One region of the Rhizobium sp. SL42 genome, then DNA from elsewhere that is predicted to be linked to it. Evidence: riboswitches for the same ligand, from Rfam matches in the RefSeq annotation. Region 1 holds a riboswitch; each other region holds the start of a gene.
The links. A riboswitch is a leader RNA that binds a small molecule or an ion and turns the genes downstream of it on or off. The one in region 1 is predicted to bind thiamine pyrophosphate.

Region 1 (2,261 bases):
CCAGCCGAAGCCGGCGGTGACCCAGGTGAGATTGGTGAGCGCCATGGCCAGATGGCGGATCGAGCCGATGACCGTGTCGAGCGTCTGGTGGATATGACGGCGTTCGGTTTCCTCGCCGCGGGCCAGCGCGATCGCTTCGAGATTTTCATTCGCCCGCATCAGGGAGAAGCGCAGATCGGCTTCGCGGGCATAACGATCGGCGTTCAGCCGCGAGAGGCGGCGCCCGACCAGCTGGCTGAGCAGCGAGGCTGCGAGCGCATAGAGGATGGCGCCCCAGACCATGTAGCCGGGGATGGCGAAGCTGTATGTGCCGACATGGAAGGTGAAATTGCTCGACAGGTTCCACAGCACGCCGATGAAGCTGACGAGAAGGATGGTCGACTGGACAAGGCCGATGGTCAGCGAGGTGGTCATCTCGGCAAGCTTGCGGGCGTCTTCATGCAGGCGCTGGTCGGGATTGACGCCGAGCGGGCTCGACATCGACAGGCGAAAGGCGCGCCTGTCCGTCAGCCACTGATCGACGACATCGCGCGACAGGCCTTCACGCATGTAGAGCGCCGTCATCTGGTTGAGCCAGGTCTGGATGACATTGAGCAGCAGCAGGAAGCCGGCAATGATGGCGAAGTTGCGCAATTCGTTGAGGAAGGCGGTGAGATCGCGACGTTCCAGCGCATTGTAGAAAGGCGCGTTCCACTGATTGAGCAACACGGTGCCATAGGCGGTCAGCAGGATGATGCCGAGCAGGGCGGAAGCGACGCCGAGAATGCGGTTGCGAACCGCCGAACGCCAGAAACTGTCGGCGGCAATCGAAATCTGGCGGCTGAAACTCAGTTCGGCGGCTGCAATGGCGTTTTCCGCTGCGGCCTGCTGCTCGGTATGAAACGTAACCATGCACACTCATCCCATCAATCGAAGACAAGGTCTAGCATGCGGGGCTTGCGTTTCCCTTACCCTTCGATGCATGGCGGCCTTGCGTGACGTGGATGGCGCATCTTGCGCTGATCCGCGCGCCGCGCTATCTCAACAGTGCTCTAACGGGGTGCCTTTCGTTCCATCGGGACGAAATGCTGAGAGGCGACAGCCAACCCGCGGAACCTGATCCGGTTAACACCGGCGGAGGGATTAGACGCGTCGATCGCAAAGCGCCCTATCCCGAGATCAATTGTTTTTTAGGAGGAGGGCGTCATGCCATCATATCTCGTCGACACCTTGCGTTCCGGCCTGGCCGCAGCGCTTCTCGCAACAGGCCTTCTCGGGTCAGATCTGGTGCTGCCGGCGCATGCCGCCGACAAGGTGCTGACCGTCTATACCTATGAGAGTTTCATTTCCGAATGGGGTCCGGGGCCGAAGGTGAAGGAAGCCTTCGAGAAGACCTGCGACTGCACGGTCAATTTCGTCGGCGTGGCCGATGGCGTGGCGCTGCTGACACGGCTTAAGCTGGAAGGCGAAGGCTCCAAGGCCGATGTGGTTCTCGGCCTCGACACCAGCCTGACCGAAGAGGCCAAGCAGACCGGCCTGTTCGAGGCCTCTGGCGTTGACCTTTCCAAGGCCAAGGTGCCGGGCGGCTTTTCCGACGAGGTCTTCGTGCCCTATGACTACGGTCATTTCGCCGTGATCTATGACACCGAGACGCTGAAGACCCCGCCGAAGAGCCTGCAGGAACTGGTCGACGGCGATCCGAGCCAGAAGATCGTCATCGAGGATCCGCGTACCTCGACGCCGGGGCTTGGCCTGCTTCTCTGGGTGAAGTCGGTCTATGGCGACAAGGCGCCGGAAGCCTGGGCGAAGCTCAAGGGCCGCGTGCTGACGGTGACGCCAGGCTGGTCGGAGGCATACGGCCTGTTCACCAAGGGCGAGGCGCCGATGGTGCTGTCCTATACAACCTCGCCGGCCTACCACATGGTGGCGGAAGAAACCGACCGCTATCAGGCGGCGGAGTTTTCCGAGGGTCACTACATCCAGATCGAGGTCGCGGGCCTGTTGAAAAACGCGCCGGAAAAGGATCTTGCCCGGCAGTTTCTCGCCTTCATGCTCGAGCCGGGCTTCCAGGACACGATCCCGACCAATAACTGGATGATGCCGGCGGCTGCCACATCAGAGCCGCTGCCGGACGCTTTCGGCAAGCTGGTGCAGCCGAAGACAACGTTCCTGATTAACTCGGCCGAGGTCGCCGCCAACCGCAAGGCCTGGATCGACGAATGGCTGGCGGCGATGACGCTGAACTGAGCATCGCGGCATGGCACGCCCGCGCATCCTGTCAA
Region 2 (2,261 bases), 530 kb from region 1:
TCGGCACCGGTGAATTGCGGATGATCCAGTCGCGGATGTGGTGAATGTTGCGGCCGGTGGACAGGTCCATGACGGTGTCGGCACCCCAGCGGATCGCCCATACCATCTTTTCAACCTCCTCTGCCATCGACGAGGTGACGGCGGAATTGCCGATATTGGCATTGATCTTGACGAGGAAATTGCGGCCGATGATCATCGGCTCGAGTTCAGGATGGTTGATGTTGGCTGGAATGATTGCGCGGCCGGCGGCGACTTCCATGCGGACAAATTCCGGCGTGACATAGTCCGGGATATGCGCACCGAAACTCTCGCCGTCGCGCTTCATCGTCTCCCTGGCCGCCTTGCGGCCGAGATTTTCGCGAATTGCGATGAATTCCATTTCTGCCGTGACGATCCCGGCTCTTGCATAGGCGAGTTGTGTGACGGCCTTGCCGCCCTTAGCGCGCAGTGGAGAGTGACGCCTGGGAAATTCGGGCGTCAGCCGGTCGCCGGAGACGAAGCCGTTGTCTTCCGGCTTGATATGGCGACCGGGATAGACCTCGACATCGGAGCGATCCGTGATCCAGGTTGCGCGATTGCGGGTCAATCCTGCATCAATCGCGATCGTCGTCGCCTGATCGGTGTAGGGACCGGAGCTGTCATAGAGGTTGACGGGCGGCTCGCCGGAGGTTGGATGAAGGGCGATCTGGCGCATCGGGACGCGAATGTCCGCGTGCAGTTGGCCTTGCAGATGGATTTTTGTCGAGGCCGGAAGTGGTCCGGTGGTGACTTCGGGTTTGGCAAAATTTTGGGCAATGTTCATCGTGAGGCTCCAAGTTTGATGTTGGAGACCCAGTCATGTCAGCCGGAAAGATGGATAGACGCCTGCCATAGGCCCACCTAGATGGACTCGTGGCATTGCAGCGCTCGCACCGTCCCTACGCCAGTATGAACTGGATCAGGTTCAACGGGTCACTGCGCTGCTTTCGAAAAAGCCCAGCAGACTCTCAGCCCCTTGGCGGGACCCCCCTGGTGAATGCGGCAAGGTTACGAAGATAAGGCTTGCCGCGTCAAGTGGCGATCTGAAGCGCGCTGTTGACATCGTCATGCCTTTGGCGGTGACGGCGGAGCCTTGCATGTGCTAAGCGCGCTGCGGTTCCTCTCGTTTGTGCCGGACAGGTCATGACGCAACAGCATCCCTGGTTTTTCCGATTGATTCCCGAAGCAGCGACAGTCAGCTACCGGGAGCGGGGGCGGGCAGTTGCGGGTGCCTTGATCGGGATCCTGGCGACTGGTCTTGTTGGCCATTTCTTCGCCAAGGAAAGTCCAGGTCTGCCCGCTTTGATCGCGCCGATGGGGGCCTCTGCGGTGCTATTGTTCGCTGTACCCTCCAGTCCCTTGGCCCAGCCCTGGTCGATCATGGGCGGCAATATCGTGTCCGCGCTCATCGGGGTTACGGTCGCCAAGCTGGTGGCGGATCCCTTTCTTGCCTCGGCCTTGGCTGTCGGCGTGGCGATTGCCGCGATGATGGCACTGCGCTGCCTGCATCCGCCGAGCGGTGCCATAGCCCTGACGGCGGTCCTCGGTGGCCCGCTCGTGCAAAGCTTGGGCTATGATTTCGTCGTCTGGCCGGTCGCCGGAAACTCGTTGCTCCTGCTGCTATTGGCGCTCGCTTTCAACAATCTGACCGGCCGCCGCTATCCGCATATGCCGAAACCGGCAGCTTCCGAACACGGTACGTCCGATCCATCGCCGGTCGAGCGCATCGGCTTTACCCGCGCGGATCTCGACGAGGTGCTGCTGGAATACGACGAATTTCTCGATATCGACCGGGACGATCTCGAAAATATCCTGCGGCGCACGGAACTTCGTTCCTACCAGCGGCGCAGCGGCGATACCGTCTGTGCCCAGATCATGTCGCGCGACGTTGTTGCCGTTGCGCCAGACGCTTCATTGCAGGAGGCCTTGACGCTGTTGCGACGTCATCACATCAAGGCGTTGCCGGTGACAGACGACAATGCCCGGGTCATCGGTATCGTCACGCAGACGGATCTGCTGGACAAGGCCGAGTGGAACAAAGGTCGGCCGGTCATCGGCTTTCGCCGGCGATTGCAGCTCGCGCTTTCCGGTGCTTCTGCTCCGAACGGCACCGTGCGCGATATCATGACGACACCGGTCCGTACGGTACTGCCCCAGTCTCCGGTTTCGGCGGCGATTGTCACGTTCGCCGAGGAAGGACTGCACTATCTCCCGGTGATCAACGGTGGGAACCGGCTGGTCGG
Region 3 (2,261 bases), 500 kb from region 1:
CGCGCACCAGAGGCGCGGGCGTGCCATTCCCGGGCTGACCTTGGAAAAGGTCAGCCGGCCCGGACGATCTGCATGCCGCCATCGCCGTCGACATGCACCTTAAGCCCGATATAGCTCGCAATTGCCGGATGCCGGGTCTCAAGTGGATGGCTGTGGGTGGCGGTGACCACCATGACATCCGAGCCCGCAGCTTCGCCGGCCAGCACGCCGGCCATCACGTCTTCGAACACCAGGCAGCGGGCCGGATCGACACCGAGATGGCTTGCCCCGAGCAGATAACCCGCAGGATTTGGTTTTCCGATCTTCACGTCTTCGGCGGTGACGATTTTTGGCGGCTGCGGCAGGCCCGCGGCCTCGATGCGGGCCCTTGCGAGGAGCACAGGGGCCGATGTGACGATCGCCCAGCGCGCCGAGGGCAGGCCGTTCAGAAAGTCTATCGCGCCGGGAATGGCGACCACACCCTCGACGTCTTCGATTTCACCGCGCTCGATTTCCAGCGCTTCCGCCTGAACGTCGACACCCGGCAGGCCAAGTCCGCTGATCGTGTCGATGCCACGTTTGCCATGCATCGTTGGCAGGAAGGCCTCGACATCGAGCCCGTGGCGTGCGGCCCATTTGCCCCACACGCGCTCTGCGGCCGCGATGGAGTTGAGCAGCGTACCGTCCATGTCGAACAGAAAGCCATTGTAACGCTTGTCGAAGACGGTGTTCTGGGCGAAGGGCAATCGCGAATTCCTTGAGCTGGGACGATAGGCTGACTACGCAACTAGCCATTTTTGACTTTTGTCGCAAATGGTTCGGGGCTGTGCCTATGCCATTTTGCATGACAGCAGCGCCGCTCTGCTCTAAGACTAGGCTCCAGAGACAGGGGCGTTCATCGAAAGATGGGCTGAGAAGCACCCTTTGAACCTGAACCAGATAATGCTGGCGGAGGGAGTCGCTTGGGAAGCCTCCGCGCATATCGTGGCCCTTCCCGTCGGCTACCCCGCTGGAGAAGGGGCGCCCGTGAAATCCATGTCCAGTTTCATTGCCAATGTGCTGTCGATTGCCGGATCCGATCCGTCCGGTGGGGCCGGGATCCAGGCCGATCTGAAGACGTTCTCTGCACGCGGATGCTACGGCATGGCGGCGATCACGGCGCTGACGGCACAGAACACCCGGGGCGTTTCGTCGGTACAGGCTATCGACCCTGACTTCGTCGCGGAGCAGATCCGGATGATTTTCGCCGACCTGCACGTCGATGCCGTCAAGATCGGCATGATTGCCAATGCCGATATTGCCCGCGCGGTTGCCGAAGCGCTGAAGCCATATCGCGCCATTCCAATCGTCCTGGATCCCGTCATGATCGCCAAGGGCGGTGCCGCGCTGCTGGACCCCGAAGCGGTTGCCGTGCTCCGCGATGAGCTTCTGCCCCTCGCAACGCTTCTCACCCCCAATCTTCCCGAAGCCGCTGTCCTGCTCGGCGAGCCGGAGGCGGCCCGCCGGGAGGTGATGGAATCGCAGGGCGCCCGTCTGATGTTACAGGGGCCCAAGGCTGTGTTGTTGAAGGGCGGGCATCTCGCCGCCGCCGACAGCCCGGACCTGCTGGTTTCAGGCGGGCGCTTTCGTTGGTTCGAAGCGCCGCGGATTGCCACGAAGAACACCCACGGGACGGGCTGCGCGCTGTCGAGTGCGATTGCCGCCGAACTTGCAAAGGGGCTGACAACAGTTGACGCCGTTGCAGCGGCCAAGAGCTGGCTGGCTAGCGCGGTCGCGACGTCGGGGGCTTTGGCCGTGGGTTCGGGACATGGGCCCGTGCATCATTTCCACGCCCTTTGGAGATAATCCCCTGGTCTATTCGCCGGCAGATGCGGGAATGTCCCGTATGTCGCTCACCCATCTCAGGGCAGAGCCGGTCCAGCTCTGATGGCGTGGCGTGAGCGCCTGCCGCTGATCGATCGTTCCGAGGCGTATGGCGATGCTGGCGCCGGTGGCATCGACCCGCCAGAGTGGCGAACCACAGATATCACAGAAGTACTGGTCACTCGGCCTGCCGCTGGCGCCGAACTTGCGGTATCGGCGCGCCGTGCCCGCCACAACGCGGAAATCCATGGGTTCCGCACCGACGCTGACCCGGTAAGCGCATCCGGTCAGTCGCTGGCAATCGGTGCAATGGCAGATGCCGACCTCCTGCGGGTCGACTTCGGCTTCGAAGCGGATAGCGCCGCAATGGCAGCCGCCGGAGATATGCATGTTCAGCCTCCCAAAAAAGAAAACCCGGC

Region 2: it holds a riboswitch for thiamine pyrophosphate, as region 1 does, so the genes downstream of both, thiC (phosphomethylpyrimidine synthase ThiC) here and thiB (thiamine ABC transporter substrate binding subunit) in region 1, are expected to answer to the same signal.
Region 3: it holds a riboswitch for thiamine pyrophosphate, as region 1 does, so the genes downstream of both, thiD (bifunctional hydroxymethylpyrimidine kinase/phosphomethylpyrimidine kinase) here and thiB (thiamine ABC transporter substrate binding subunit) in region 1, are expected to answer to the same signal.

The regions. Positions count from the first base shown of each region.
Region 1 is NZ_CP063397.1:521,373-523,633, reverse strand. It holds gene IM739_RS02325 (ABC transporter ATP-binding protein/permease) at 1-891, opposite strand, end outside; TPP riboswitch at 1,026-1,139, shown strand; gene thiB (thiamine ABC transporter substrate binding subunit) at 1,186-2,226, shown strand; gene thiP (thiamine/thiamine pyrophosphate ABC transporter permease) at 2,237-2,261, shown strand, end outside.
Region 2 is NZ_CP063397.1:4,056,934-4,059,194, reverse strand. It holds gene thiC (phosphomethylpyrimidine synthase ThiC) at 1-802, opposite strand, end outside; TPP riboswitch at 897-1,020, opposite strand; gene IM739_RS19140 (HPP family protein) at 1,162-2,261, shown strand, end outside.
Region 3 is NZ_CP063397.1:1,025,698-1,027,958, forward strand. It holds gene IM739_RS04740 (HAD family hydrolase) at 51-725, opposite strand; TPP riboswitch at 857-953, shown strand; gene thiD (bifunctional hydroxymethylpyrimidine kinase/phosphomethylpyrimidine kinase) at 1,015-1,824, shown strand; gene IM739_RS04750 (GFA family protein) at 1,834-2,232, opposite strand.